2 linked regions of the Methylocaldum szegediense genome follow. The protein of the gene in region 1 interacts with the protein of each later gene in a pairwise test. Links are inferred from orthologs where the notes say so. Each region holds a gene or a part of one and is shown on either strand. Other genes may lie near its edges. The genes, in order: dprA and recA.

The links.
Region 2: the proteins of dprA (region 1) and recA interact in binary tests that used the Bacillus subtilis proteins (3 or more experiments, as listed by UniProt). The link is inferred for Methylocaldum szegediense from one-to-one orthologs.

What each region holds. Positions count from the first base shown.
Region 1 is NZ_OX458333.1:1,646,741-1,661,767, reverse strand. Bases 12,029-15,027 are described here. They hold dprA (DNA-processing protein DprA), read right to left. Parts: upstream 14,085-15,027; coding sequence 12,972-14,084; downstream 12,029-12,971. Other genes in these bases: QEN43_RS06990 (LysM peptidoglycan-binding domain-containing protein), read right to left, coding at 14,081-15,027; QEN43_RS07000 (DUF494 family protein), read right to left, coding at 12,463-12,930; topA (type I DNA topoisomerase), read right to left, coding at 12,029-12,379. Outside these bases: QEN43_RS07050 (nicotinamidase), read left to right, coding at 1-231; pncB (nicotinate phosphoribosyltransferase), read left to right, coding at 242-1,555; QEN43_RS07040 (NAD+ synthase), read left to right, coding at 1,552-3,285; QEN43_RS07035 (NUDIX domain-containing protein), read left to right, coding at 3,282-3,929; QEN43_RS07025 (hypothetical protein), read left to right, coding at 6,497-6,919; ispB (octaprenyl diphosphate synthase), read right to left, coding at 7,290-8,312; QEN43_RS07010 (L-threonylcarbamoyladenylate synthase), read right to left, coding at 9,492-10,046; more of topA, read right to left, coding at 10,079-12,028. UniProt on the Bacillus subtilis protein: Protein that helps load RecA onto ssDNA during transformation. Binds cooperatively to circular ssDNA, is able to bridge different segments of DNA. Favors the loading of RecA onto SsbA- or SsbB-coated ssDNA and formation of RecA-DNA filaments.
Region 2 is NZ_OX458333.1:3,519,072-3,533,940, forward strand. Bases 239-3,079 are described here. They hold recA (recombinase RecA), read left to right. Parts: upstream 239-1,056; coding sequence 1,057-2,103; downstream 2,104-3,079. Other genes in these bases: QEN43_RS15210 (CinA family protein), read left to right, coding at 239-457; thpR (RNA 2',3'-cyclic phosphodiesterase), read left to right, coding at 384-1,016; QEN43_RS15225 (regulatory protein RecX), read left to right, coding at 2,145-2,561; alaS (alanine--tRNA ligase), read left to right, coding at 2,600-3,079. In the rest of the region: more of QEN43_RS15210, read left to right, coding at 1-238; more of alaS, read left to right, coding at 3,080-5,200; QEN43_RS15235 (aspartate kinase), read left to right, coding at 5,230-6,459; carbon storage regulator CsrA, read left to right, coding at 6,591-6,797; rpsP (30S ribosomal protein S16), read left to right, coding at 7,130-7,393; ribosome maturation factor RimM, read left to right, coding at 7,423-7,923; tRNA (guanosine(37)-N1)-methyltransferase TrmD, read left to right, coding at 7,936-8,685; rplS (50S ribosomal protein L19), read left to right, coding at 8,697-9,047; site-specific tyrosine recombinase XerD, read left to right, coding at 9,181-10,101; lpxA (acyl-ACP--UDP-N-acetylglucosamine O-acyltransferase), read left to right, coding at 10,129-10,917; QEN43_RS15280 (Gfo/Idh/MocA family protein), read left to right, coding at 10,966-11,901; QEN43_RS15285 (DegT/DnrJ/EryC1/StrS family aminotransferase), read left to right, coding at 12,009-13,106; lpxB (lipid-A-disaccharide synthase), read left to right, coding at 13,099-14,250; QEN43_RS15295 (GGDEF domain-containing protein), read right to left, coding at 14,286-14,869. UniProt on the Bacillus subtilis protein: Multifunctional protein involved in homologous recombination, DNA repair and competence.

The sequences.
Region 1 (15,027 bases):
ATCGAGTTTCTCAAGCAAAAACGGGTGACCACGGTGTGGGTGGGCGGATTGGCGCTCGATTACTGCGTCAAGACGACAGCGTTACAGCTGCGTCGGGGCGGTTTCGATGTCGTCGTGAACCTCGCCGCTTGCCGAGCCGTGGACAAAGCCCGTTGTACCGCAACACTCGATGCGTTTGCTGAGGCAGGGATAGCCATCGTCAATTGCGCCTCAGAATTGTCTCGCGTTTGAGAAGAAAACTATGAAAAAAACCGCCTCGAATAACCCACCGTCATTGAAAGCGCGTGTCGACCAATATCTTCGCATGGTTCCCGAGAGCCCGGATGCGGAGATGCACGCTTCCGTCCACGAGTTCTATGCCGAGCACGGACGCCTGCCGGTGGTGACCTCGCTTCTGGAGGATGATCTCTACAAGATCACTATGCAGCAGGCGCTGCTCCATCATTGCCCCGGTGCGGAAGCGGAATATCGGTTCGTCTGTAGGACCCCAGACGTCGATCTGCGCCCCTTGATTCCGGACATCGAGCTGGAGCTCGAACACCTTTGCCGTTTGCGCTATACCGAGGCGGAACTCGACTATCTTAGGACCCTGCGCTACATCAAGCCGGATTTTGTCCACTTCCTGCGCCTTTACCAGCTGCACCGTCCTTTCGTCGAGGTGCGCGCGGGCGACGAGCAGCTCGAGATCCGCATACAGGGGCCGCAAGTCCACGTCATGCGTTTCGAGATTTTCCTGATGTCGATCGTCAACGAACTGTACTTCCTGGCCTTCGATACGCCCGAAACGCGTGCCGAAGGACTGCGTCGCCTGAACGAGAAGATCGACCTCATTCGGAAGGAGACCGGGACTCGAAGCGGTTTTCAACTGAGCGATTTCGGGACACGTCGACGCTTCAGTCGGCAATGGCAGCATATCGTCGTGCGGACGCTGAAAGAGCGGCTCCCGCGGGTCTTCGCCGGGACCAGCAACATCGCCTGCGCCAAGGCTTACGGTGTGACGCCGATCGGGACCATGGCCCACGAGTATCTGCAAACCTTCCAGGCACTCGGCTATCGTCTGGTCGACAGCCAGAAGGCGGCGTTCGAGTGCTGGAACAAGGAGTACGACGGGGATTTAGGCATCGCGCTCACCGACGTCATCAATCTCGAGGCCTTCAAGCGCGATTTCGGCTTGAAGTTCTGCAAGCTCTTCGATGGGGTCCGTCACGATTCCGGCGATCCCTATCGCTGGGCGGACGAAATCATCCGCCACTTCAAGCGCCACCGCGTCGATCCCAGCCAGAAAACGCTGGTGTTCAGTGACGGACTGACCGTTCCCAAGGCCATCGATCTGTTCCGTTACGTCGGCTGTCGTGCGCGCACGGGGTTCGGAATCGGTACCAACCTGACCAACGACCTCGGACCGAGCCCCCTCAATATCGTCATCAAGGTGGTGCGGGTGAACGGTCAGCCGGTTGCGAAGATCAGCGATTCTCCGGGCAAGACCGTCTGCGAGGATGCCGCTTATGTCGCTTATCTGAAGCAAGTCTTCGGTGTCGAGGAGCAGGCCGCATGACACGCTTGACGCTTTGCCTAGCGCAACTCAATTTCACGGTCGGGGGCCTGGCCGGCAACGCCGACAAGATGATAGAGGTGATCCAAAACGCCGGGAATCAGGCCGATCTCATCGTGTTCAGCGAACTCGGCCTGACCGGCTACTACCCCATGGACCTCCTGGACTTGCCGTATTTCGTCGACGCCCAAGAGGCTCATCTCGCGCGTATCGCGGCTGCAACCAAGGGAATGCGCGCGGCGGCGGTCGTCGGTTTCGTCGACCGCAATCCGCTGCGTACCGGTAAGGCCTTGCACAACAGCCTTGCGGTGTTCGAGGACGGACGGGAAGTCTTCAAGTATCACAAGCAGCTTCTGCCGACATATGCCGTGTTCGACGAAGATCGGCATTTCGAACCCGGTACCCGCGACGGCATTTACCCCTTCCGTGGCCTCAATCTCGCGTTCGCCATCTGCGAGGATCTGTGGAACGATCTCGGGGTCGAGGGGCGTGTGGAATACGCGGTCGATCCCGTGAAGGCACTGGCCGCGGCCGGTGCGCACGTCGTGGTCAGCATCAACGCGTCCCCGAGTCACGTCGGTAAAGTGCTCGAACGCGAGGCGGTGTTCCGTCGCTTCGCCGATTGGAAGCTGCCTCTGGTGTACGTCAACCAGGTCGGTGGAAACGATGAAATCCAGTACGACGGCAACAGCTTCGCTCAGAACGCCGAAGCTAGCGTCGTATGCCGCCTACCGGCGTTCGGTGAAGGGCTGGGGTATGTAGATGTCGTGCCGGTCGGTGATGGACGTTTCGATGTTCTTGGCCGTGATTCGACTGTGCCGCCTCCCGCGCCAACCTGCGGCTCCGGCTTCTTCAAGGCACAAATCATCCAAGGACTCCGCGACTACGCCCGGAAATGTGGATTCGGCAAAGTGGTTGTGGGCAGCTCCGGCGGAATCGATTCCGCGGTTACCCTGGCGCTCGCCGCCGAAGCGCTCGGCCCCCAAAACGTCGTCGCCATTACCATGCCTAGCCGGCACAGTTCCGAAGGCAGCGTGACGGATTCCGAAGCGCTCTGTGAGGCACTGGGAGTGCCGCTTCTCTACCGTGCGATCGAACCCGACTATGCGCTCGCCTGCGCTGAATTCGAGCGTGCTTTCGGAACGCCGCCCAGTGGGCTGACCCGCGAAAACATGCAGGCCCGAATTCGAGGCCGTATCTTGATGGAATACGCCAATCACTTCGGACATTTGTTGCTGACCACGGGCAACAAATCCGAAATGAGCGTCGGTTATGCCACGTTGTACGGCGATATGTCGGGCGGCCTCAATCTCATCGGCGATTTGTGGAAAACGGAAGTCTACGCCCTCGCGGAACACATCAACGCCGAGGCGGGCCGCGATATCATTCCGCGCGCCATCATCGAAAAGGCGCCCAGCGCGGAGCTCGCCGACGGGCAGCGCGACGAGGATAGCCTGCCGCCGTATCCCGTACTCGATGCGTTGCTCAAATTGATACTGGAGCCCGATTTACTGTCTGCCGACGAACGAGTCGAAGCCCTGGCTCTGGCCAATAAGGCCAGCCGGGACGTCCAACAAAAAGTCATACGCATGGTCAAGAACGCCGAATTCAAGCGCTGGCAGGCCCCGCCCATCATTCGCGTTCACCGAAGGGCTTTTGGATTCGGCCGGCGCATGCCCCTGGCGCAACGCTTTGTGCCCAACGTAGCGGATATCGTGAGGAATAACGGATGAAGACGAATGAATGTCCCGTAGGTGCGCGTGTGATTTCCGAGGAATGCCTGCACCAAGGCTTCCTCGGCCTCTCGCGGGTGACGATCGAGCAACCCCGCTTCGACGGCGGCCGCCAAACCGTAATCCGGGAGGTGGTCAAGCGGCGACCTGTCGTTGTCGTGCATACGTTCGACCCCGCAAAGCAGCTCGTACTGCTGGCGCGTCAGTTTCGGCCGGGGGCGTTTTTGGTGGGAGACCAGCGGCCCTTTCTGTGGGAGGCGCCGGCCGGGCTGATGGACGAAGGCGAGTTGCCCTTACAAGCCGCCGCTCGGGAACTCTTCGAGGAGACCGGGCTCCAGGCAAAATCGTTAGAGCTTGCCTTGACGGTTTACAGTTCGCCGGGAGCGTGCACGGAAATGATTCACCATCTGATCGCCATCGTGGACCTGGATGAGGGGCGTTGTTGGCGTGGCGGCGTGCCGGAGGAGCATGAGGACATCGAACTGGCGACAGTCACCCTCGACGATGCCGTTAGCATGCTTCGAAATGGCGAGATTCGTTCCGAACACACTGCGGTCGGGCTGCTTTATCTGATATCGAAGAGAGCGTCGGCATTAGGGGAGGGGATGTCGAGTGAAGGCTTCGGCAGTAACAGGCAGGATTGACGCCTTTATCAGGAGCGCCGCTGAGGCGAACGATGGAATTGGACAGGCGGAATAGCGCGTTTTCCAATTGCTGATTCGCTTAGAGCATGCCGCAGTACGCCTCCAAGACTGGAAGCACAACCTCACCCGGGACGCGACGCCGCGCGAGCACAAGGTGAAGGAACCGCGCTGGCGGCTAGCGGTCTGACCCGCAGGGCTATCGCATGACATCGGAAAAACCCCTCACCGATCTGTCCGTCCTGGACCTGGAAGGGTGCACGATCGGGAATCCCTATGTCGAGCACCTCACCGATTAGAGCGTAAAGAACGGCGTGGACCGCTATTTCCTGCGCTGGCGGGAAAACCCCCACCGGCACCATTAACAGTTTTCCGTGCTGGTCGCCGATCTGACCCTGCACCGGACCCCGGGTCCCCGGCGGACGAACTCGTCACGCGCTTCCGCGGCCGCGAGGGACTTCCGGTTCCGGTCGTCGAAATAGCGACCTGATTTCGGACAAAGTGGATAGCTACGACCCACAGCCACTCGTAGCGATATTGCGCTTAGCCCGGATATTTCATCATGAGGAGGGTCGGCACAGCGTTGAAACCCGCATAAAATCAGGTTGCGAAACAGATTGTGTGGGGAGCTGTGCCGATGCCAAATTGTAGCGCTGATGAGATGACATTTGGACGCCTGGGACGGCGGGTCATCGAAGCCAATTTCCGGGGTGGAGCGATCAGTTCCGATGGCGGACTCGTGCTCTTGCGGCAGCTGGATCGACGCCTTGGCTTATCGAAGGCGGTAGCGCAGGCGTTGAACGATCCGAGGGCTCCGAACCGCATCACACATGCCCTGCAAGACCTGGTCGCCCAACGGCTTTAGGGTCTGTGTTGCGGCTATGAGGACCTCAATGATCATGACCGGCTGCGGCACGATCCGCTGCTGCAAACGGCGGTGGGCAAGGTGACGGCTCTGGCCAGCAGCCCGACGTTCTCACGCCTGGAAACCCGTGCCAGCCGTGCCGATGTGGTGGCCTTGAATCGGGTGCTGGTTGAGCAGTTCATCGCGTCCCAGCCTCAAACACCGCGCGAGCTGATCCTCGACATCGACGCCTCCGATGTGCCGCTGCACGGGCATCAGGAACTCGCCCCATTTCACGGCGACTACGATCAGTATTGCTATCTGCCGCTGTATGTCTTTTGTGGTCAAGCGCTCCTGATCTGTCTTTTGCGGCCCAGCCGGATCGATGGGGCGAAGCATTCGGCGGCGGTGATCAAACTGTTGGTGACACGCTTACGGCAGGCGTGGCCGAAGGTTCGCATCATCGTCCGGGGCGATTCCGGCTTCTGCCGGCAGAGGCTCTTGCGTTGGTGCGAACGCCATGCTGTTGGCTATGTGATCGGTGTGGTGCGCAATGCGCGCTTGCACAAGGCCGTCGCGGCTTGGGAAGACGAGCTCAAAGCCGCCTTTGCCGAAACCGGTCTCAAGCAGCGCCGCATTCACGAATTCCGCTACGCGGCCGACTCCTGGAATATCGAACGGCGCATCATCACCTGCTTGGAGTTTGGCAGCCAAGGCGCCAATCCAAGGTTCGTGGTGACGAATCTTGAAGGGAACGCCGACGCCCTCTACGATCCGCTCTACTGTCAGCGCGGAGAAGCCGACCCATTCGATAGGATCGAATGGGAGCGGAAGCCCCGAAGGGGTGAGCCGTAGGGAGGCGGCGAACAAAATCGGATCAAGGAAACACAACTGGACCTCTTCGGCACCCGCGCCAGTGGCCATAATTTTCTCGCCAACGCGCTGCGCCTGCTGTGGGCTGCCCTCGCGTATACGCTGATGCAGCGGCTGCGCGAGATCGCGCTCGCCGGTACCGAGCTGGCGCGGGCAACCGCCGCGACGATTCGGGTGAACCTCCTTAAGATCGGCGCTTCGGTGGTGCGCAATACGCGCCGCATTCCTATCCTCTTCGCCTCGCATCATCCCCAGCGTGAGACCTTTCTCGTCGCCGCCCGTATCCTCGCCACCTGACCCGGTCCGAGTGCGGTCCCCGGCACGATGACAAACAATGGGGTAAGGGGGACTTGCGTCGATTGTTCAGAAATCCCTTCGTTTTTGCCCGATCGCCTTCCCTAGTCGCATGCCGTTGACCCAACCGCCCCATTACTCCTGCCCGCGAAAAGAGCTGATGAAATATCCGGGCTAATCCGACGTTGGTCTCTCCAAGAGGCCAGTATCCGGCCCTGAAATCGCCCGGATTGCAGTCCCGGCCGTTTTTTGACTCCGTCTCTACTCGCAGCCGATCGAAAAACCCGATCTGCCTGGCGACAGTAAGGAACCAACGCTTTCTCTCCTATCGTACACGCGGACGATTCGACCCCACCCGCCGATCGCTCGCGCCGTGCCTACTGGACGTTGACGGCCTTGTATGGCTAGCGGATAAGCCCGAGGCGTTCGCCCAGTGGCTCGCCGCGGCTCAGGGCGATATCCCGCAAGCCGGAATCATCGGGGAAATCCATGACAAGGCCGACAGCCGCTCGGTGGTCGTGAATTTCGGGTCGGGGCGAAGTTACGCCAGCTGCAGGGTATGGAAGGGCGTGGGGATTTTCTTGCCGGAGCGCCGGGACAGACGCGCAAGCTGAAACACGCTTCCACAGTAGCTTATCTGACACGGCTCTTGATCCATGGGTATGTCATGCTGGCTATCTCTGATGAGGACGGTTTTCCGGTCGAAGAAATGGGCCTCGTGACGTACGAGGACGACACTATGGTCTCGCTTTGCGCCTGTGCTGTGGGCGCCGTAGAGACGGCACCGGGCGAGTGCGGAAACCACGCGGTCATTCTCGATGACACATGCCAAAGCGCAAACAACGAAAACGGGATCAAGACGGCGTCTTCGAGCGTCCGGACTCGCCGTTCTGGCGGTGCACCTACACCGACGCTAACGGCCGAACGGTTCGGTGCTCTACTCAAGTTCGACGCGAAGACGATCCGTGAAAGGAGAGAGTGAAGGCGATCCGAGCAAGCTGGGCTGTAGAAATCGCGGGAGAGAAGCCCAGCGGGCCAAAGCCGAAAAAGAAGGGCCCGACGTTCGACGGTTTGATGGTTCTGTACCTCGACGGCCCTAGCGTGGAAAAGCGAAGCCACGAACGAGACCTTCGAATTACGGACTGGCTATATGCTCACCTGTTCCCGGGCTCAGTGCGGGATGCAGTAGCCGTACTGGATGCGAACGCGGTTTTACGCTGCCGAGAATGCCGTGTGAGGGTGCGGAATAAGACTTTGATTTAAATGGTCGGGGTGAGAGGATTCGAACCTCCGACTCCTGCCTCCCGAAAGCAGTGCTCTACCAGGCTGAGCTACACCCCGAATAGTGGACTTTAATAGCTTCGTTCGACCGATAAGTGGGCTAATCGAACGAGGGCGTCTTTATATTCCGATGCGGGAAGAACGCTGAGCAGTTCGACCGCTTTGTCTGCTTCTTCCCTAGCGCGCCGTGCAGTGTACGCGATTGCGTCGGTAGATTCAACGATTTCGTAAACTTCGCGGAATGCATCACGATCGCCGTTCTCGATGGCGTTGCGGAGTACTGCGGCTTGGGCCGCGTTGCCGTGCTCAATGGCATAGATCAGGGGCAACGTCGGCTTGCCTTCGGCTAAGTCGTCGCCCAGATTTTTCCCGAGTTCTTCGGGATTGGCCATGTAATCCAAGGCATCGTCAATTAGTTGAAAGGCAATTCCGAGGTGAAGGCCGTAGTCCTTCAGCGCCAGTTCGATCGGTTCCGAAGCGCCTGTCAATACGGTCGCGAGTTGCGCCGCAGCGCTGAACAGAATTGCGGTTTTACGGGAGATGACTTCGAGATACTTGTGTTCGGTTGTCGCGGGGTTGTTGCAATTGAGTAGCTGTAATACCTCGCCTTCGGCGATCGCCGTAGTGGTGCGGGAAAGAATCTCCATGACGCGGAGGTTCCGCACACTCACCATGAGTTCGAACGAGCGCGAGTATAGATAATCCCCCACTAAGACACTGGCCGCGTTTCCCCAGAGCGCGTTAACGGTATTTCGTCCTCGGCGGAGGGTCGATTCGTCGACGACATCGTCGTGGAGCAAGGTCGCCGTGTGAATGAACTCGATAACCGCCGCGAGGGTAATGTGTTGCTGTCCTCGATACTGCAGGGCTTTGGCGACCAGCAGCAACAGCATCGGCCTGAGGCGTTTGCCGCCGCTGTTTACGATATACCGGCCGATCTGATTGATGAGTAGCACATCGGAGCTGAGCTCGCGAAGAATGAGCCGATCTACAGCCGCAGTTTCCTCTTCTACCAAACAGCGGATACTCGCGAAGGCTGTTTTTGGATCTTGTGAAGCTGTCGGCGTGATCTGTGACGAAGTCGATATGGTCATTAAGTATGAAGTCGCTCTCGCTGCGGCGGTGTCCTGCAAAATGGTGGAATGCTATGGATGAGAACTCGGTGTGTCAAGTTAAAAACGTCCGGATTGTTGGAAGCCAATACCTGTCCAGGGTTATAGCGTCTGATCCGTACGGTTTCAACGAAGCTTGGTGACGGCTGAAAGAGACAGGGGGCGACTACAGAAGAGTCTGATGAGGTTCGAAAACACGTATACATGTCGGAAAAAGGGAGGCGACGCGGTCTTTGGAAGGCCGTGAGCGGGCGTTCCGCCGATACCTCGACTGCTACGGGGAAGTGGGTCTCCAAGGATTGAACGACCAACGGTTAGTTGGTGGGACGAGGTTTGATCGTAAGGTAACGAAGCGGTTGCGCGTCGAGATAATTCCGCGGTCTACTCGCCCGAAACATGAGGCGTTTCGAGTGTGCCTTGGCTACCTCCTAGGCTCGCTTACTGAAGGTACTGGTGCTGACGGATATCACCGCCGTGAATGACGCAACCCGGCGACCGGAGGGGTTCCATCGGACGGTCTTCGATCGGGAAATCGGCCACACGGCGCGGTAAGTCGGTTCGGCCTTCGTCCGCTTCCTGCGTGGTTTCCAAGACCAGGTTTTGCGCGAGCAGCGTTAACGCGCAGTAGGAAAGACAACGATATCCGTTTCTTGGGGCCGTCTTGCGGCTTCCAGTTGACCGCCACCGTCGCCACTACGTCAAAGCCCAAGGTGTGCGTCTACTGTTACGTGGACGGCGGCTTGGCGGTAATGCGAGGCTCGCGCAGTTCGGTTACCTATGGTAGCAATGGCCATTGCCTTGAATCGGACCTGAAGGCCGCGGCCGGACTCCGATCCACGGCGGCAACAGTGGCTGCGCACCCCCAAAAACGAGACCAATCGATTGTTGACGACAGCGATATATCCGGATTCGGGGTTAGATGTTAAGGAAGCTCTGAACAAGAGGATTCGGGTCAAGCCCCTTCGATTGTGTTCATAAGAGACTTGGACAAGCGTGTCCTCATGCCGTCGAAGGGTGTATGTCTTGAGCTTTGTCGAAAGCCTCAGGACAGGACTGGCGAAGGATTTAAAACCCCATTTCGCTCCCTCTGGATCATCCATCGCTACCCAGGGTTTGTGGATAAAGCTAAGCCCAGAAGAAAAAGGCTCATCCAAAGGTTTCTTAACGTATCCGAACGCCGGTGGATGCGTCGTAGATCATGGTGGGACCGCCCAGTCCACCGAGTCGCCCGGGGACGACCAATACCTGGTCGGTCGAAAAGTAACGCCGAACCGCGGTCGGGGTGCGGGCAGGCGGGCGGCCGCTTTTGTTAGCGCTGGTCGATACGATGGGCCCACCGAAAGCGCGGCACAGGGCGGCGGCATCCCGGTGTGCCGTGACGCGAACCGCTAGGCTTGCGTGTTCGCCTCGCAGCCATTTCGGAACCCATCCGGCCGCAGGGACGATCCAGGTGACGGGGCCCGGCCAGGTGGCCAAGATTCTGCTCTGCATCGCGTCGTTGGGGATGTCGAGATAAGACTCGATTTGGTCGAATTCGGCGGCAATGAGGATCAGTCCTTTTGTCGTGGGGCGTTCTTTCAGCGCCAGCAGGCGCAACACCGCCTCTCGGTCTAGAGGATTACACCCGAGCCCGTACACACCCTCGGTAGGATAAGCGACGATGCCGCCGCGACGGAGATGGGTCGCCGCGAGCCTCAGGCGAAATCGCGAAGGCATCGCTTTGCGGGCTCGCAGGTAACAGGTAAAAGCTAGGTTGCAGCTTCGGCCAGCGGCTCGCCTTCATAAGGCGAGACATAACCGCATTCCTTACGGGGGCAGACTTTCTCGGTGCCGCGCCGCTTGGTGACTTTCAGTGTCAAGATAGGCCAGCCGCAATTTGGGCAAGGCTCGGCAATGGGCGGGTTCCAGACCGCGTAGCTGCAACTCGGGTAAGTATTGCAGGAGAAGAACAACTTCCCGAAGCGCGATTTGCGTTTGATCAATTGGCCCTTCTTGCATTCCGGACAATGTACCCCGGTTTCCTCGGGCTTTTCGAGCGGCTCGATGTGCTTACACTTAGGATAATTGCTGCAGCCTATGAACTTCCCGAACCGACCGGTCTTGATTACCAGCGGCGAGGAACATTCCGGGCAGACCCTTCCTTCCACGACTTCCGACGCGGCGGGCATAGCATCCCCGTTGATGTTGCGGGTGTATTTGCACTCTGGGTAGTTGGTGCACCCTATGAAGCGACCGTTACGTCCCAGGCGTATGGAAAGTCGTCCGCCGCACTCGGGGCAGGTCTCATCGAGCAATTCGTGCGTGACGTCCGCGCGTTTCAGGCTTTCATCCTTGGCATCGATCAGCGACTTGAACGGATACCAGAACTCCCGCATCAGAGGAATCCAACTCCTTTCGCCGCGCGAGACGGCATCGAGGTCGTCTTCCAAATTGGCAGTGAAGTTGTAATCGACGTACTGGGTGAAATGTTCGGTCAGAAACTTGTTGACGATGCGTCCTACATCCGTCGGGCGAAAACGCTTGTTTTCCAAGACGACGTAACGTCGCTGCTGGAGAGTCGAGATAATGGTCGCATAGGTCGACGGTCGGCCTATGCCGTATTCCTCCAATGCCTTGACCAGGCTCGCTTCGGTGTACCGCGGCGGCGGTTCGGTGAAATGCTGATCGGTGACGATATCGAGCAAATCGACCGACTGGCCTTCTTTTAGCCCAGGGAGAAAACTTTCATCGTCTTCGCTCGGAACATCGTCCTTACCCTCGAGATAGACGCTCATGAAGCCCGGGTTCACGACCGTCGAACCGGTCGCCCTGAAAACGCCCTTCGTGCCGCAGGACAGATCGACCGAGACGGTCTTGATGGTGGCATGGATCATTTGGCAGGCGACGGTCCGTTTCCAGATCAGATTGTAAAGTTTGTACTGATCAGCAGTGAGATAGGGTTTGACCTGTTCCGGCAGCCGAAAAGCCGAGGTCGGCCGAATCGCCTCGTGGGCTTCCTGAGCGTTCTTGCTCTTTGTCTTGTATACGGGCGGCTGCTTGGGCAGATTTTCCTCGCCGAATCGGGACGCGATCAGTTCGCGAATTTCCTGTACCGCTTCGCTGGCAAGATTGACCGAATCGGTACGCATATAGGTGATGAGACCCGTGGATTCGCCGCCCAGATCGATGCCTTCATACAGCTGCTGAGCGATCGTCATGGTGCGCTTGGTCGTGAACCCCAGCTTGCGGGCCGCCTCCTGCTGAAGAGTGGATGTAATGAACGGTGCCGCGGGATTCCTTTTGCGCTCCTTTTCTTCGATTTTTTCCACCCGGAGCTTGCCGTTCGCTGCCGCAAGCAGTTCGTTTCGGGCATGGGTCGCCTGCTCTTCGGTAACGATGCTGAATTGTTCCAGCTTGGCGCCGTTCAAGCTGATAAGCCGGGCGCGGAAGTTCTGACCTTCGGCATTGGCTTCAGCGTCGAGGGTCCAATATTCCTGGCTCTTGAAGTTCTCGATTTCGATCTCGCGCTCGACAATCATCCGGAGTGCGGGGCTTTGCACCCGTCCGGCCGACAAGCCGCGCCGAATCTTTTTCCACAGCAACGGCGAGAGTTTGAAACCGACCAGGTAATCGAGAGCGCGGCGTGCCTGCTGTGCGTTGATCAGGTCGGTGGAGAGCGTTTTGGGGTTTTGAATCGCCTCGGTAATGGCGCGCTTGGTGATCTCATGGAAGACCACGCGATGCACCGGTTTGTTATCGAGCACTTTGCGGTCTTTGAGGATCTCGTAAATGTGCCAGGAAATGGCTTCACCTTCGCGGTCGGGGTCGGTCGCGAGAAACAAGGCGTCAGCCTTCTGAGCGGCCTTGGTGATGGTTTGTACGTGCTTCTCGTTTTTCTCGATGAGCTCGTACTTCATCGCGAAATCGTGATCGGGATCAACAGCCCCTTCTTTGGGAACAAGGTCGCGGACATGGCCATAGGACGCGCAGACCTGAAAATCTCGGCCGAGATATTTTTCAATGGTCTTGGCTTTTGCTGGTGATTCAACAATGACCAGGTTTTGACTCATGGAGCTTAAGCGTGCGAACTACTTGCGTTTTTACAGAAAAGGATCCTTCGGTTTCTTCCGTGCCGAAGAAAACGGATGGCTTATCAATGCAGATAATTAGGCAGGTTTCCGTAAACGAGATTTTCCATGCGCGCGAAGGCGACTTCCTCGTTGGGTTGGCTGAATAGGACCATCAACACGATCCACTTCAGGTTTTCCAGGGAGATTGTTTCTTCCTTGAATGCCATCACACGATCTATGACCAGTTCCCGGCTCGTCGGCGTGAGAATCCCGTTTTGTTCCAGAAATAGCAGGAGGCCACGGCATTCAGTATCGAGTTTCGCCATCTCCTGCGTAGAAAAGATGCGAAATGCGGGCGAGGAAGCAGGCTTGATCGAATTTTGCTCAGCTAAAGATTCGAGCCAGTCGAAAGCTTTATTGATTTCGGTCTGGGGAAATCCGGCTTCCAAGAGCTCTGTACGAATCATGTCGGGGTCGGGTGTCAGTTCGACATCATCATCCATGTAGTTTTCGAACAGATAGATCAAAACATCGAATACGTTTTCTTTCATTGAGCGGTCTCAACTAAGGGATGGAGCAGCGGCTAGGACGTTTACTGGATCCGGAAGTACTGTCCTCCGGCGGTGGAGGCAACGTGGCCTTGCAGTTCCAACATCAAAAGCATCGACATGATGACTTCCGGTGTTTTTCCTGTGGCTGCCACTAGAGTATCCACAGAGGTTGGGTCATACGCAATATATTTCAAGAGTTCCATATAGGGCTGATCGGTTTCCGAGTCGGTTTGAAACGAAGGTTCGTAGGCTTGGACGGTTGATTGCGTCTGGAATTCCTCGACGATATCTTCGACCGTTTGGACCAGTTTTGCTCCGTTTTTTATCAACTCATTGCATCCTCGAGAGAGCGGGCTGTAAATTGAGCCCGGAACGGCAAACACTTCGCGCCCCTGCTCCGCCGCAAAGCGGGCCGTGATCAAGGATCCCGACCGAGACGTTGCCTCGACGACCACGGTACCCAGGGAGAGACCGCTGATAATGCGGTTGCGGCGCGGAAAATGTTCTGCTTTGGGACCGGTGCCGGTCGGGAACTCGGATATGAGAGCGCCGCTCCGCTCGACGATTGTCTCCGCCAATTCCTGGTGTCGACGCGGATAGACGCGATCCAGCCCGGTGGCCGCTACGGCTATGGTGATACCGTCCGCTTCGAGCGCGCCGGAATGCGCGGCAGCATCGATTCCCAATGCGAGTCCGCTGGTGATGGTGAAACCGGCGGAAACCAGACCTCTGGCGAGGTCTCGCGCGATTCGCCGGCCCGATGGTGAAGGATTTCGGCTTCCAACGACCGCGATCTGACGAGTCGATAGAGCGGAGATATCGCCCCTGACGAACACCAGCGGCGGTGGGTCGGGGATTTCGCGGAGCAGTGGTGGGTATCGGGGATCGTGCAGGATCAGGCAATCATGGCCGGAGGCGCTTAGCCAGTGGAGATCAGTTTCCACGGCTTGCCAATCTGGCCGGCAGAGATACGAGATCGTTGGTTCCTTGAGACCCAAGGCGGCCAGATCGGCAGCCTTGGTTTCGAAAAGCACCCTGGGGGAGTGAACGTGGGCAAGAATGGCACAAAACCGCCTGCTGCCGATAAGAGGCGCTCTGTGCAGAGCCAACCAGTAACGCAGTTCTTCGCGGTTTGGCGGAGAGCCCGGTGTCAAGGGTTCGCAGCGAGGTCCAAGACGTGAATCGCGCGCGTTGCTTTCATGATCAGCGCATAGCTGACGCGCTCAAACGGCCGGAAGATCATCAGCGTGCCGGCGTGTTCCGGAGGTGACATCACGGTTTCACCGGGTCTTTGGCTAACGATGTCCCGTATTGGGCGTCCTTTCTGATAGATGTCGAGGACATGGCCGGTTTCTATGCCGTCGGCAGTCCCCTTATCGATCACCACGACCTGGTATTGACCGATCTGCGAGACGCCGTCTAGGACGCCGATGATGTGAGCCTCCATGGGGCGATCGGGCGCATGTGGCTCGAACCGAAGCTGGATTTTTTCTTGCTCGACCGGCAGGAGCCGGTCGCCAATGATTGCTTCGCGCTCGCCGCGGGTCAACAGTAGCGTCGCTGGATCACCGGCGCGTTCCAGTTGGCTGTCGGCCACGTAAACCGCTTCGTAACCGAGAATGTCTCCGGTGACGGCGTCCCTGTATGGCGTGCCCGGTCGAAACACGGTGAATGCCTGGGTTGTTCCTTCCTCGATGGCGCGCACGTATACCCGGTCTCCATTTCCGCCGACGATATGCTCGTCGACGAAGTCCACGATGTATGGTGCTTCTCTCAATTCGCGTTCACTGACCACGCGAGGTCGAGATAGGAATTGGCGAATCGCGTCCATCGGGATGACGGGTATGGCTCGCTCGATAGGGCTGACTCGGACTTCCGGGCTCAGACGAACCTCGGACGGCGTCTCGACTTGCAGGCGCGGCTCGCCGTTCACGTAACTCAGGGCAATCACGTCGCCAGGATAAATCAGATGGGGGTTCTGGATGTGCGGGTTGTTGTGCCAAATCTCCGGCCATTGCCACGGCTTGCTCAGGAATCTGCCAGAAATGTCCCAGAGCGTGTCGCCCCGCACTACAGTGTAACGGTCGGGATGATCGG
Region 2 (14,869 bases), 1.9 Mb from region 1 along the record:
GGTCGGGAGAGTCTTGAAGCTTCAGGGAAGAGTGTTGGCCGTGGCCGAATCTTGTACCGGCGGGTGGGTCGCCCAGTGTATCACCGACGTGCCCGGAAGTTCCGCCTGGTTTGATCGAGGATTCGTTACTTACAGCAATCAGGCGAAGTGTGAATTGTTGGGTGTACCGGGCGAGACTATCCAGATTCACGGTGCGGTCAGCGGCGAAACGGTTCTTGCCATGGCAGCGGGCGTCTTGGATTACAGTGCAGCGGATATCTCGGTGGCCGTCAGTGGAATCGCCGGACCGACCGGTGGCACGCCCGACAAGCCGGTAGGTACCGTCTGGTTTGCCTGGCGGCGGCGCGATGGCGTATGTCGCGTGCAACGCAGGCAGTTCGGAGGTGATCGGCGTCAGGTCAGGCGGCAAGCTGTGGAAGTCGCGCTTCAAGGTATTCTTGATGTCTGTCGGGATTAAAACGCTTCGTTTGTTTTTTGCGCTTTGGCCGGATGAGGCGGTCCGCGCTTCGTTAGCGCAATTTGTCGAGACGCTGAAGCAAACGACTACAGCCCGATGGGTGGAGCCCGAAAATTTTCATATTACGTTGGCTTTTCTAGGGGCAGTAAACGAAGATCAGTTGCCACTGGTTTGTCGGATTGGTGACGGTATCGATGGCCAATCGTTTGAGCTTACACTGGACCGAATCGATTTCTGGCCAAAAAGGGAAATTGTTTGGCTGTCGCCGTCAAGTACGCCGGCGGCGCTTGCGAATCTCGCGAGCGGTTTAACGGCCGAGCTCAAGCAAGCCGGGTTTGTCGTGGAGAATAGGCCGTATCGAGCGCATCTGACTCTTGCCAGGAGAGCGCGTCCTGGCCGTATCTCATCAGGCGTTCTCGACGATCCTATTCGTTGGAGCGAGGGTTCATTTTGTCTGATCGAGTCCCATCTCAGTCGTATGGGCTCTCAGTATCGGGTACGCAATAACTGGAATCTATCGGGTTTTCAGGCTATTCCCGATGACTTGTCTGTGAGATAATTAAACAATTATTTACAAGAGTTTAGTCAGTATCAAGCTAATGGACGAAAACAAAAGGAAAGCGCTGAGCGCGGCGCTTTCTCAAATCGAAAAGCAGTTTGGTAAAGGGGCTGTGATGCGGATGGGCGATGTCCCCGCAATGCGCGACCTCGACGTCATTCCCACAGGTTCCCTATCGCTCGATATTGCATTGGGCTGCGGGGGCTTGCCGCGAGGGCGTATCGTTGAAATCTACGGTCCCGAATCGTCCGGCAAAACGACTCTGACACTCGAAGTCATCGCCCAGGCTCAAAAGAAGGGCGGGGTAGCGGCGTTCGTCGACGCCGAGCATGCGTTGGATCCTGTTTACGCGGAAAAGATCGGCGTCAATCTGGATGATTTGCTGGTTTCGCAGCCGGATACCGGCGAGCAGGCGTTGGAAATCGCCGATATGTTGGTTCGGTCGGGTAGCGTCGACGTGGTCGTGATCGACTCAGTGGCGGCCTTGACGCCAAAAGCGGAAATCGAAGGCGAAATGGGTGATTCCCATGTCGGGCTTCAGGCGCGATTGATGTCGCAAGCCCTGCGGAAATTGACGGCCAATATCAAGCGCTCAAACACCTTGGTGATCTTCATCAACCAGATTCGTATGAAGATCGGAGTCATGTTTGGCAATCCGGAAACTACGACAGGTGGCAACGCGCTTAAGTTTTACGCTTCGGTTCGTCTTGATATTCGCCGCTTGGGGGCGATCAAGAACGGCGACGAGGTCGTCGGCAATGAGACCCGTGTCAAAGTTGTGAAGAACAAAGTAGCACCTCCCTTCAAGAATGCCGATTTCGAGATTCTTTACGGCGAGGGCGTTTCCCATGAGGGCGAATTGGTCGATTTGGGCGTTGCCTACGGAATTCTGCAGAAATCAGGTTCCTGGTACAGCCTCGGATCTGAACGTATTGGTCAAGGGAAGGATAACGCTCGCAATTTCCTGAAAGAGCATCCCGAACTAGCGGAAAGCATCGAGTCCAAGATCCGTGAAAAGGCTTTCGCTAATATCGCTGTGGCGGGGGCTGTCACTGCATCCGATCCATTCGAGGGGGTTGAAGCCTGAGCGATAATTCGGATTCCCTGCGGGCAGTAAAATCCGCGGCCCTGCGTTATCTGTCGCGCCGTGAGCACAGTAGCATGGAGCTCAGGCAGAAGCTTTGTCGCAAAGGATATTCGGAGACCGTAGTGGAGCAAGTCATTGCCGAACTGGCTTCTCAGGGCTTGCAGAGCGACGGGCGTTTCGCCGAGGTGTTCACTCACAGTCGCGTTGAAAAAGGGTACGGCGCATACCGTATCAGACAGGAGTTGCGACAACACGGCATCGACGTGAATCAAGCGTTGGAAAACGACCGAGATTGGGATGAGCTGATTCGAAAGACTTATGTCAAAAAATATGGCGAAACCGTTCCGGGTTCGATAGAGGAACGTGCCGCCAGGGAGCGTTTCCTTCGGAGGCGCGGTTTCGACGCAGAGCAAATCCGACGTTTGTTCAAGTGCTTAAGACAGCCTGAAAGCAAATAAGCCCCAAAAAGAAGAACGAAACCATCGGTAGTAGCGAAATGACCAGCGCAGAACTGCGTTCACTTTTTCTGAAGTTTTTTGAGGAACGGCAGCACACGATCGTTCCCTCCAGTTCGTTGATTCCGGCCGATGATCCTACTCTGCTGTTCACGAACGCGGGTATGGTTCAATTCAAAGATGTGTTTTTGGGGCGGGAAAAACGTCCATATGTACGTGCTGCTTCGGCGCAGCGTTGCGTTCGGGCTGGCGGCAAGCACAATGACTTGGAAAACGTAGGGTACACCGCGCGCCACCATACGTTTTTTGAGATGCTGGGGAATTTTAGCTTTGGCGACTATTTCAAACGCGAAGCAATCCATTACGCCTGGGAATTTTTGACGGGGGTTTTGAAACTGCCGACGGAACGGCTCTGGGTTACCGTTTTCGACCAGGACAAAGAAGCCGAGTCGATCTGGCTGAAAGAGATAGGGGTCGATCCGGCACGCTTTGCGCGTATCGGTTCGAAAGATAATTTCTGGAGCATGGGAGACACCGGGCCTTGTGGACCATGTACAGAGATTTTCTACGATCACGGCGAAGGGATTCCTGGGGGTCCTCCGGGGTCGCCTGACGCGGATGGCGATCGATATATCGAGATCTGGAATCTCGTCTTCATGCAGTACGATCGTGCTTCAGACGGAACATTAAGCCCCTTGCCCAAACCATCGGTCGATACGGGTATGGGATTGGAGCGCATCGCTGCCGTCGTTCAAGGTGTACACAGCAATTATGATATCGACCTCTTTAGGGCGCTGCTCAAGGCTGCAGCGGATATCGCGCAAGTCGAGAACACCGACAACAGCTCGTTGAGAGTGTTGGCCGATCATATTCGCTCGTGCGCTTTCCTGATTACAGATGGCGTACTGCCGTCCAACGAAGGGCGCGGATACGTACTGCGCCGCATTATCCGAAGAGCGATTCGGCACGGCTACAAACTCGGGGTGCGAGATACCTTTTTTTACCGTTTGGTCGCACCGCTGTGTGCTCAGATGGGCGATGCCTACCCGGAGTTGGTTGCGGCTCGGCCGATGGTGGAGCAGGTTTTAAAGAAGGAAGAAGAGCGTTTTGCCGAAACCTTGGAGCAAGGAATGAAAGTTCTTGAGACTCATCTCAAGGGAATGAGCGGCAAGACGATTCCTGGCGACACGGTGTTTCTGCTTTATGACACCTATGGTTTTCCGGTCGACCTGACGGCTGATTTCGCCCGTGAACATGGCTTGGTACTGGACATGGAAGGTTTCGAGAGAGCGATGGAGGAGCAAAGGGAGCGCGCACGCGCGGCCAGCCATTTCGGAGTTGATTACTCCCACGACGTACATCTCGACATACGCTGCGATTTTACGGGTTACACGAATTCGCGTGAGGAGACGCGCGTTGCAGCGGTGTTGCAGGACGGCAAACCTGTAGAGCTGCTAACAGCTGGCGAAGAAGGTATTTTGATCTTAGAAAGAACGCCGTTCTACGCCGAGTCGGGCGGACAAGTCGGTGATCGAGGCACTATCCGTGCCGGGGAAAATCTGTTCGAAGTGTTGGACACACAGAAGAAAGTCGGCGATTTGATTCTCCATATCGGGCGGGTATCGAAAGGAACGTTCAAGCGCGGTCTGGATTGTGAAGCGACGGTTGATGTCGCGGCACGGAACGCAATAGCACGTAATCACTCCGCGACCCACTTGCTCCACTCTGCATTGAGGAAAGTTCTTGGGGAGCACGTGATACAGAAGGGATCACTGGTCGCTCCTGACCGCCTCCGCTTCGATTTTTCTCATTTTGCGCCAGTGACCGCAGATCAGCTTGAGGCTATCGAACGCCTGGTGAACGAGCAGATTCGGGCAAACAATGCCGTTTCGGCCGAAATGATGCCGAAGGACGAGGCTATCAAAGCAGGTGCGATGGCTTTGTTCGGCGAGAAGTACGGCGATTTCGTGCGTGTCCTTCGAATCGGCGATTTTTCGACCGAATTGTGTGGTGGAATTCATGTCCAGCGCGCTGGTGATATCGGGTTGTTCAAAATCGTAAGCGAAACGGGGGTTGCGGCTGGGGTTCGGAGAATTGAAGCCTTGACTGGGGAAGCCGCTGTCCAATGGGTAGAGAAGAACGATAGGATCCTGCAATCCCTCAGCGAGAGAATGAAGGTTGGGCGGGATGCTTTGGATGAGAAAGTGAACCAGCTTCTTGAAAGAAACCGTTCGTTAGAGAAGGAATTGGAGCGACTGAAAGGTAAGCTGGCGAGTGTCACTGGAGACGATCTGGCTTCTCGTGCGATATCGATCGATGGGGTGAAAGTTCTCGCGGCAAAGGTGGATGAAAGCGATCCCAAAGAACTCAGGGATATGGTCGATCAGCTCAGGAATAAGCTGGGTAGTGCGGCGATCGTGCTGGGATCGGTTAAAGAGAATAAAGTAACCTTAATTGCCGGCGTGACCAAAGATCAGACCGCTCGAATCAAAGCGGGCGATTTGGTTAATGCTGTGGCCGTTCAGGTGGGTGGAAAAGGCGGCGGCCGGGCCGACATGGCCCAAGCAGGAGGGACTAATCCGGCGATGCTGGATGCGGCGCTGAAAAGTGTGCCGGATTGGGTGCGGCGCCATACCGCGTGAACACGAGAAGTTATAAGAACTAAATAGAAATGGCCTTATACGTACATAAATATGGCGGCACGTCGGTAGGCAGTACAGAACGAATCCGACATGTCGCCGATAACATTGTGAAAGCTCGAGAACGAGGCGACAGTATTGTCGTTGTTGTATCCGCTATGAGCGGAGAAACCAATCGTCTAATAGCGTTGGCTCAGGAAATTCAGGCGAACCCGGACCCGCGAGAATTGGATGTTTTGCTGGCTACAGGTGAGCAGATTACGATAGCGCTTTTGTGTATGGCGCTGCATGAGAAGGGCGTGCCTGCGTGTTCGTATACAGGCGGACAAGTTAAAATCCTGACCGACCGATCATATAACAAAGCGCGTATCTTGAATATCGATACCAACCGTATCGCAAATGATCTCGCGCGGGACAAGGTAGTAGTTGTGGCCGGTTTTCAGGGGATCACCGAGGATGGTGACATCACCACTCTTGGCCGGGGCGGATCGGATACTACGGCTGTGGCTTTGGCTGCCGCGCTCAAAGCTGATGAGTGTTTGATCTATACCGATGTAGATGGTGTTTATACTACGGACCCGCGCGTCGAACCGAACGCTCGTCGGCTGGACCGGATTACGTTCGAAGAAATGTTGGAAATGGCGAGTTTGGGATCGAAAGTGTTGCAAATTCGGTCTGTGGAGTTCGCCGGTAAGTACAATGTTCCGCTGCGGGTGCTTTCAAGTTTTACTGAAGGCCCCGGCACGTTGATCAGCTATGAGGAAGAAAACGTGGAAAAGCCGCTGATTTCCGGCATCGCGTTCAATCGAGACGAAGCAAAGCTGACGATTTTGGGCGTCCCCGATCGTCCGGGCATTGCCTACAAGATTCTCGGTCCGATTGCCGATGCGAATATCGAGGTCGATATGATAGTCCAAAATATTGCTCAGGACGGCACGACCGATTTCACGTTTACTGTGCACCGCAACGACTATAGAAAAGCCTTGGAAATTCTGCGTAGCACATGTGCGGAGCTCGGAGCGCGCGAAGTTGCGGGTGACGACAAGATCGTAAAGGTGTCTTTGGTTGGCGTCGGCATGCGTTCACACGCCGGTATCGCGAGCAAGATGTTCGAAGCTCTCGCAAGAGAGGGCATCAACATCCAAATGATTTCGACGTCTGAAATCAAAATTTCCGTGGTTTTAAATGAAAAATATTTGGAACTTGCGGTTCGCAGCTTGCACGAAGCGTTTAATCTTGACCAGTCGTCGGAAGCGGCTTGAGATTAAATTTTCATTATAAACATAAAAAAACCTGATATAATATATCGCTTAACCGTTTGTGTTGGTTGGCTTGGTGTTGCGTGAGCAGCACCATCTTAGGTAGGTCACAAGCGACCGGAAAGGAAGGATTTATGCTGATATTGACTCGTAGAGTCGGTGAGACTCTGATGATCGGGGATGATGTAACGGTTACCGTGTTAGGGGTGAAGGGTAATCAGGTTCGCATCGGTGTAAACGCGCCCAAGGAAGTTTCTGTGCATCGGGAAGAGATCTATGAGCGTATAAAGCGGGAGCAGCAGGCTCAATCGTCAGAAAAAACAGCTGAGCACACGGAATAGGTCGGTTATAATCTCGTTAGCTTCGGAGAGATGGCCGAGAGGCTGAAGGCGCTCCCCTGCTAAGGGAGTATAGGGCCAAAAGCTCTATCGAGGGTTCGAATCCCTCTCTCTCCGCCATTCCACTAAGGTTTAGAAGACTTTGGGTGGCGAACGCGCGAAAGACGTTCGGGTCTGCATTCCGTCTCCAAATTAACCCTTAACGACGCTGATCTGCTGCACTGGCTTACATTGCGGCATGTCTATCTGTCGGTTAGAGGGTCTTAACAGGTGCGGGTTTTTCGGTATAATAGCCTGTTTTTTCTGGTTGTTCTTGCATCCTAAGAGGAATTTTAATGGTCACGATTCGTCTTGCCCGTGCTGGCGCAAAAAAGCGTCCGTTTTACCACGTTGTCGTCGCTGACAGCAGATGTAAACGAGATGGCCGCCACATTGAGCGGGTCGGGTTCTTTAATCCCATTGCTTCCGGGAAAGAAGAAAGACTGCGTTTGGATGATGCTCGGATTCAGTATTGGTTGAGTCAGGGCGCCAAGACAAGCGAGCGGGTTCATTCGTTGATCAAAGAATTCCGCAGGAAAGCAGGCACGACTACCGAATAGAGGCGTCGCGGCGATATACGTTCGCCACAGTGGGCCGGCAGATTATCGCGGGCGAAGTGGCGGGCGCGTTTGGCGTCCGGGGATGGGTAAAGGTCCGCTCCTATACGGAACCGCCTGACAATATAGTGGGTTATTCGCCTTGGTTAATCGGGAACGAGGCGGCTCGAAAGGAATTCAAAGTCGTTTCCGGTCGTCGTCACGGTAATTGGATGGTAGTCTGCTTGGAGGGTGTGGATACCCGAGACCAGGCTCTGCAGCTGTCTGGTCTGAAGATCTTCGTCGATAGAAGTCAATTCGAACCTACGAAGCCGGGTGAATATTACTGGGCTGATTTGATTGGGCTCGAGGTTCGGGAAACATCTGGTCGCAGCTTGGGTACTGTGGTCAGCATGATGGAAACCGGTGCAAATGACGTTATGGTGGTGCAAGGCGAACGGGAGCGCTTGATACCGTTCGTGGTTGGAGAGTTCGTCAAGAGTGTCGACTTGAATCAGGGGGTCCTGATCGTGGATTGGGATCCTGATTTCTAAAGCCGTCGATCAATGCGTTTCGATGTCGTCACCCTGTTCCCTGAAATGGTTGATAGCGCTGCCAGATATGGTGTGACGGGGAGGGCGATTGAGCAAGGGATAGTTGACCTCAAGCTCTGGAATCCACGCGATTGGGCACCGGACCGACATCGGACGGTCGATGATCGCCCCTATGGCGGTGGACCGGGGATGGTCATGAAAGTGGAGCCGCTGCGCAGCGCCATTCGCGCGGCAAGAGCCGATTCGGACCTGCCTGCGAAGACGATTTATTTAAGCCCGCAGGGTGGTTTGTTGACGCAAGATGTCGTCGTGCGCCTTGCTCGATGTCCGAGACTGATTCTCGTTGCCGGACGCTACGAGGGAGTCGATGAGCGGCTAATCGAGTTGGAAATCGATGAAGAATGGTCGATAGGCGATTACGTGTTGAGTGGCGGCGAGCTTGCGGTGCTGGTGATGTTCGATGCGGTGGTCAGGCTGTTGCCCGGCGTTTTAGGGCATGCGGATTCGGCCGTTCAGGATTCCCATATGGCGGGGTTGTTGGACTGCCCCCATTACACACGGCCGGAAGTGGTTGATGGTCGACGAGTACCGCAGGTTTTGCAAAGCGGGGATCACGGCGCGATCAGACGTTGGCGCCTGAAACAGTCCCTTGGTCGAACATGGTTAAGAAGGCCGGATTTATTGGCTAAGCTGGAGCTCGATGCGGAGCAGCGGAGCCTGCTGGAAGAGTTTAAACACGAATTTTACGCCGGAACGAATTAAGGGGAATCGCAATGTCCAGTCACATTATTCAACAACTCGAGCGCGAATGGATGAGCAGGAAAACGGTCCCGGATTTCGGTCCAGGAGACACTGTGGTCGTGCAGGTGAAGGTAAAGGAAGGAAATCGCGAGCGCTTGCAAGCCTTCGAAGGTGTAGTTATCGCGAAGCGGAACAGGGGATATAACTCCGCTTTCACGGTCCGCAAAATATCTCATGGCGAAGGCGTGGAAAGGGTTTTCCTGACCTACAGCCCACAAGTCCAAGAAATTCAGGTCAAACGTCGCGGTGACGTTCGTCGCGCGAAGCTTTATTACCTCCGTACTCGTGCTGGCAAGGCAGCTAGAATTAAAGAAAAAATTTGATAGGGGCGAAGGATCGCCGCTGCGACTGATACGATGATCGATACGGGCAGCGTTCGCTGCCCGTTTCTTGTCTTGGGGGAAACTAATTAGGGAGCACTTTGCAAGAAGCTGCCGCTCGTAAAGCGTGAAGGCCATGGGCTTGAATGAACTGCGTGTTGCTGATTCTGACGCTGACCTGATCCGGCGTTTTGTAAATGCCTTGTGGGTAGAAGAAGGATTAAGCGAGAACACGCAGAAAGCATACTGCAGCGATATCTCCCTATTTGCCGTTTGGTTGAGCAATACCCATCAAAAGGCGCTTTGCGAAGCCGACACGGGCGAGATAGAGGGCTATTTGGCACTCAAATATCGTCAAAAGGCAAGCGAGCGGAGCAGCGCCAGATTATTATCAAGCCTGCGTAAGTTTTATCTGTTCGCGCTTCGTGAAGGAAGCGTGGATAGAGATCCGACTGCGTCCATAGAGGCGCCCCGGATTGGTCGTACTCTGCCAAAGACGTTGACAGAAAAGGATGTGGAAGCGCTGTTGGCGGCTCCCAATAGTGATGAGCCTTTGGGCTGCCGTGACCGCGCTATGTTGGAGGTGCTTTATGCTACCGGGCTTCGAGTGAGCGAATTAGTCGGGCTCAAGCTCGGACAACTGAATCTCCGTCAAGGTGTTGTTCGCGTGGTGGGTAAAGGAAGCAAGGATCGCTTGGTTCCGATTGGGGAAGAGGCTGAGGATTGGGTGAATCGTTACCTTAAGACCGCGCGGCTAGCTATTTTAAGAGGGCGGCGCAGCGAGTATCTGTTCGTCACGGATCGCGGAGCGGGTATGACCCGTCAGGCGTTCTGGCACCTCATCAAGCGGTATGCCTTTCTCGCCGGAATCCGCAAGCCGTTGTCGCCGCATACCTTGAGACACGCCTTTGCCACGCATTTGTTGAATCACGGCGCGGATCTTCGGGTGGTTCAACTCCTGCTGGGGCACAGCGATTTATCGAGCACCCAGATTTATACTCACGTGGCGCAGGAGCGCTTGAAGGACCTCCATGCCCGCTGTCATCCGCGCGGGTGAAACCATTCTGAGCTTAACCGAGGATTTATGACTCTGAGTATTCATCCTACGGCGTGCGTCGCTTCTGATGCCAGATTGGGGGCTCGCGTATCAGTCGGCCCTTACGCCGTGATCGAAAGTGGTGCCGAAATCGGGGACGGTTGCCGGATCGAGGCTCATGCGGTCATCCATTCATTCGTCCGAATGGGCAAGAACAACCATGTCTTTCCGCAGGCTGTCATTGGCGGCCTGCCACAGGATTTGAGCTTCGATCCTCTTACGGCAACTTACGTGGAGATTGGTGACGGCAACGTATTCCGCGAAGGTGTGACCGTGAGCCGGGCAACTCAGAAGGGCAGTGCTACACGGATCGGTGCGAACAACTATCTGATGAATAACAGTCATGTGGCCCACGATTGCTGTCTGGGCGACCATAATATCTTCGCTAGTGGCGCTACGCTAGGCGGTCATGTACAGGTTGGAGATCGTGTCTTTTTCGGCGGCGGGGTCATGGTTCACCAGTTCTGCCGTATCGGCAGTTACGCAATCTTGCAGGGACTTGCGGGCATCAATAAGGACGTGATTCCTTTTACCATGGTCGGAGGAAGACCAGGCAAGCATTATCGGATCAACCTGGTGGGGCTACGGCGCGCGGGGATCGACGGAGGTCGTCTCAAGGCGGTTTCGGCTGCCTACCGTCGCTTGCGAAACAAGATGAGCCTCGACGACCTGCCGGATACGCCGGAACTCGTTTATCTTCGGCGCTGGCTAGCGGAAGAGTCGAGGCGCCATGGAACCCTAGGCTTTATCGAGCTACCTTCCCGCGGCGACGATTGATGGTTCGACTGGTCGGGGCGTCTGTTTTATCAGCCAAAGAATAGCGTCATGAGTGCACTGAAATGCGCCGTGGTCGGCGTCGGTTATTTAGGGAAATTCCACGCGGAAAAGTATGCCGCACTTCCCGATTGCGAGTTGGTCGCCGTCGTCGATACCGACCCAGCGACCGCTCAGACCGTAGCGGAGAAGACAGCTTGCCAGGCCTTGACCGATTATCGGGAACTACTCGGTCGCGTCGATGCTGTGAGCATCGTAGTGCCGACCAGTTTGCACCACCAAGTGGCTAAGGACTTTTTGATAGCTGGCGCGCATGTCTTGGTGGAAAAACCGATCACGGTAACAGTAGCGGAGGCCGACGAGCTCGTCCGCATCGCCGAAGAAAAATGCCTCACTCTCATGGTGGGACATCTGGAACGCTTCAATGCGGCTCTGCTGGCGCTTGATTTGACGGAGGACAAGCCGATTTTCATCGAGTCGCACCGTTTGGCGCCATTCAAGCCACGCGCCAATGATGTCAGCGTGGTGTTGGACCTCATGATCCACGACATCGATATCATTCTGGATCTGGTCGATTGTGAAGTAGACCGTATAGATGCCAAAGGCGTGCCGGTGTTGACCGGAGACATCGATATCGCCAACGCACGCATCTCGTTCAAGAACGGCAGCGTGGCCAATGTCACGGCGAGCCGAGTCAGCCAGAAAGTCGAGCGCAAGATGCGCCTGTTCATGCCCAAAGCCTATATTTCGGTCGATTTCCAGAATCGAGTATTGACCCGCCATCGCAAAGGCGAGGGCGAGATGTTTCCGGGCATACCGGAGATCGTTAGCGAGGAGTCGGTGTTCGAGAACGGCGACGCTCTGATGGAGGAAATCAAGCATTTTGTCGCCTGTATTCGCAACCGCCGTGAGCCTTTGATATCCGGCCATGCGGGGCGACGTGCCCTGGCAACCGCTACCGAGATTACCCGGCTGCTCAACGCCTAAACCTTCATGCGTTAACGGTGGTGCTGCCCCCTTCGGCACTGCGGTCGCCGGGGTACGAATCCCAAGAACGGCCGCCATGACAACGCCTAGATAGAGAGATAAAACTCATGATCCCCATGGTTGACTTGAAAGCCCAATACCTGCAACTCAAGGACGAAATCGATCAAAGCTTGAGCCAGGTATTGGACAGTTGCGCTTTTGTCCTGGGACCGAACGTTAAGGCGTTCGAAGAGGAAGCGGCGGCTTATCTGGGGGTCAAGCATGCGATCGGTGTCGCTTCGGGAACCGACGCCCTGCATCTTGCACTTTTGGCGGCCGGCATCGGTCAAGGGGACGAAGTGATCACGACGCCTTTTACCTTCATCGCTACCGCCGAAGCGATTCGGTATGTGGGTGCAAAGCCGGTGTTCGTGGATATTGACCCTAAAACCTTCAATATCGATCCCAATGCTATCGAAGCAGCGATCACGGAAAAGACCGCTGCGGTCATGCCGGTACATTTGTTCGGGCAGCCGGCGGATATGTCGAGGATTGCCGCGGTCTGTGAAAAACATGCGCTCAAGATGGTTGAAGATTGTGCCCAATCTTTCGGCGCGTCCATCGGCGGGCGGCAGACCGGCAGCTTTGGCGTTAGCGCAGGATTTAGCTTTTTTCCAAGCAAGAATCTCGGCTGCTATGGCGATGGCGGTTTGGTTACCACCAACGATGATGATATTGCCGCAAAGATCAAAATGTTGCGAAATCACGGGTCCGAGGTGCGTTACTACCACGACGTGATCGGTTACAACAGCCGGCTCGACGAATTACAGGCGGCGATTCTGCGCATCAAGCTGAAGCGAATCGACGATTTCAATCTGAATCGGCGCCGTGTTGCCCATCTGTATTCCGAGTTGCTAGCGGATCTGCCTGTGACCACGCCTTACGAAGACGGCGTGGGCGTACATGTTTACCACCAGTACACGATCTTGACCGACCAACGGGACACTATCATGCAGGCGCTGCAGAACGCCGGCATCGCCTGCGCGATCTATTATCCGGTTCCGCTCCATCGGCAAAAGGTATTTGCCGACGAGTGTGCGGGGCTGAACCTGCCGGTTACAGAAGCGGTTGCCGCGAGTTGCCTGTCCCTGCCTATTTATCCCGAACTCCAGGACGCTGACATCCGTCGCATCGTGTCGGTCATCCGTGCGGCTTTGAATGGCTGATCAGTCGCCCCTCGTTATGCTGAGCGCAGGAGAAGCTTCGGGCGATCTCCACGCCGCCAATCTATTCCGGGAATTGAAACAACTGATTCCGAACCTTCGCGGTATAGGCATGGGCGGTGCCAGAATGCGTGAGGCAGGAATCGAGATCCGTTACGATTCCACACATCTCGCCGTGATCGGACTTACCGAGGTGATCAGGCATTACGGTGAGATACGTCGTGCACTTCGGTTGATGCAGCGTATCGCATGCGAGGAGAAACCGGATCTTCTAATCTGTGTCGACTACAAGGAGTTCAACTTCCGTCTGGCCCGGAAGGCGAAGAAAGGTGGTGTCAAGGTCCTGTTCTACGTGAGTCCGCAGGTTTGGGCCTGGCGTCCTGGGCGCGTGAAGACCTACGGCCGGATCGTCGATCACATGGCGGTGATTTTCCCGTTCGAAGTGCCTTTTTACGAAGCATACAACGTACCGGTGACCTATGTCGGTCATCCCTTGGCGGGAAAAGTGAAGCCGTCCATCGGACGCGCCGAAGCGATGGAAAGATTTGGGCTTTCCGTTGAAGGCCCGGTCATCGGCCTGTTGCCGGGCAGCCGGATCAACGAGATCAATCGGCTTCTGCCTGTCATTCTGGGTGCCGCCGGACGCCTCTCCCATGAGTTTGCGGAAGCGCAATTTCTTCTGTTTCGGGCGCCGTCGATCTCAGCTGAACTGTTGCAAAGCCATCTCGCACGAAGCGATGTTCCGATCCGCGTGACGGAAGGCCAGGATTATGATGCGTTGCAGTGCTGCGACGCCGTGATTACGGTTTCTGGAACCGCGACGCTCGAAGTGGCGCTCTTGGGCGTACCGATGGTCATTGTTTATCGGTTGACACCCATTAGTTACTGGCTTGGGCGGGTTTTGGTGCGGATTCCGTATATCGGATTGCCGAATATCTTGGCGGGCCGCCATGTGGTCCGCGAATTTATCCAGCACGACGCGACCGCGGACAATATCGCCGGCGAAATCGCGAGAATCCTTCGGGATCGTGATTATGCCGAAGCGATGCGGCAATCACTCCGGCGAATTAGGGATGACTTGGGCGATGCGAACGGCCCGGCCAAGCTCGCGCAGCTCGCGGCGGATATGTTGAAAAAAGGTGGATAGTGAAATTTCCCATCCGGCCGGATGGCTTCGACCGGTCAATGCATGAATAGCTTGGACTGAGTGGCGCTTCCTTCCAGGTGAGAGCTTAAGCCGACCACTTGGTCGTCCTCGGTATCTTCGACGTGCATCGCGTTTCCACAGTATCCCTTGGCCTTCCCTTTGGCCATTGAAGCTCGCTCGGCAATATATTCCTTGGTCAAGCCGTTCTGGCTCGCGGCTACCGGGAAAATTCCGATGGAAAGAGCGACGAAAGGGAAATACCGCTTCTCACCGTACCGATCGCAGACTTCTATTCCACCGATTTGCCGGTCTTTTGCGGTATAAAAGTCCGGCGCAAGGGTTTCGAAGGTTTGTAGGAGTTGCCGGCATCGTTCCCGCCAATCGCCGCTTCGGAACAGCACGATGAAATCGTCACCGCCAATATGCCCTACAAAATCCAGATCGGGGTCCGAGATTTCCGTCAGCAAACGGCCGACGAGTCGGATGAGTTCGTCCCCGCGCATATAGCCGTAGACGTCGTTATAGGCTTTGAAATAATCGATATCGCAATACGCGACGGTGAAATCCTCTCGATTGCGCAGGAACTCATCTAGTTTTTGCTGGATCAAAACATTACCGG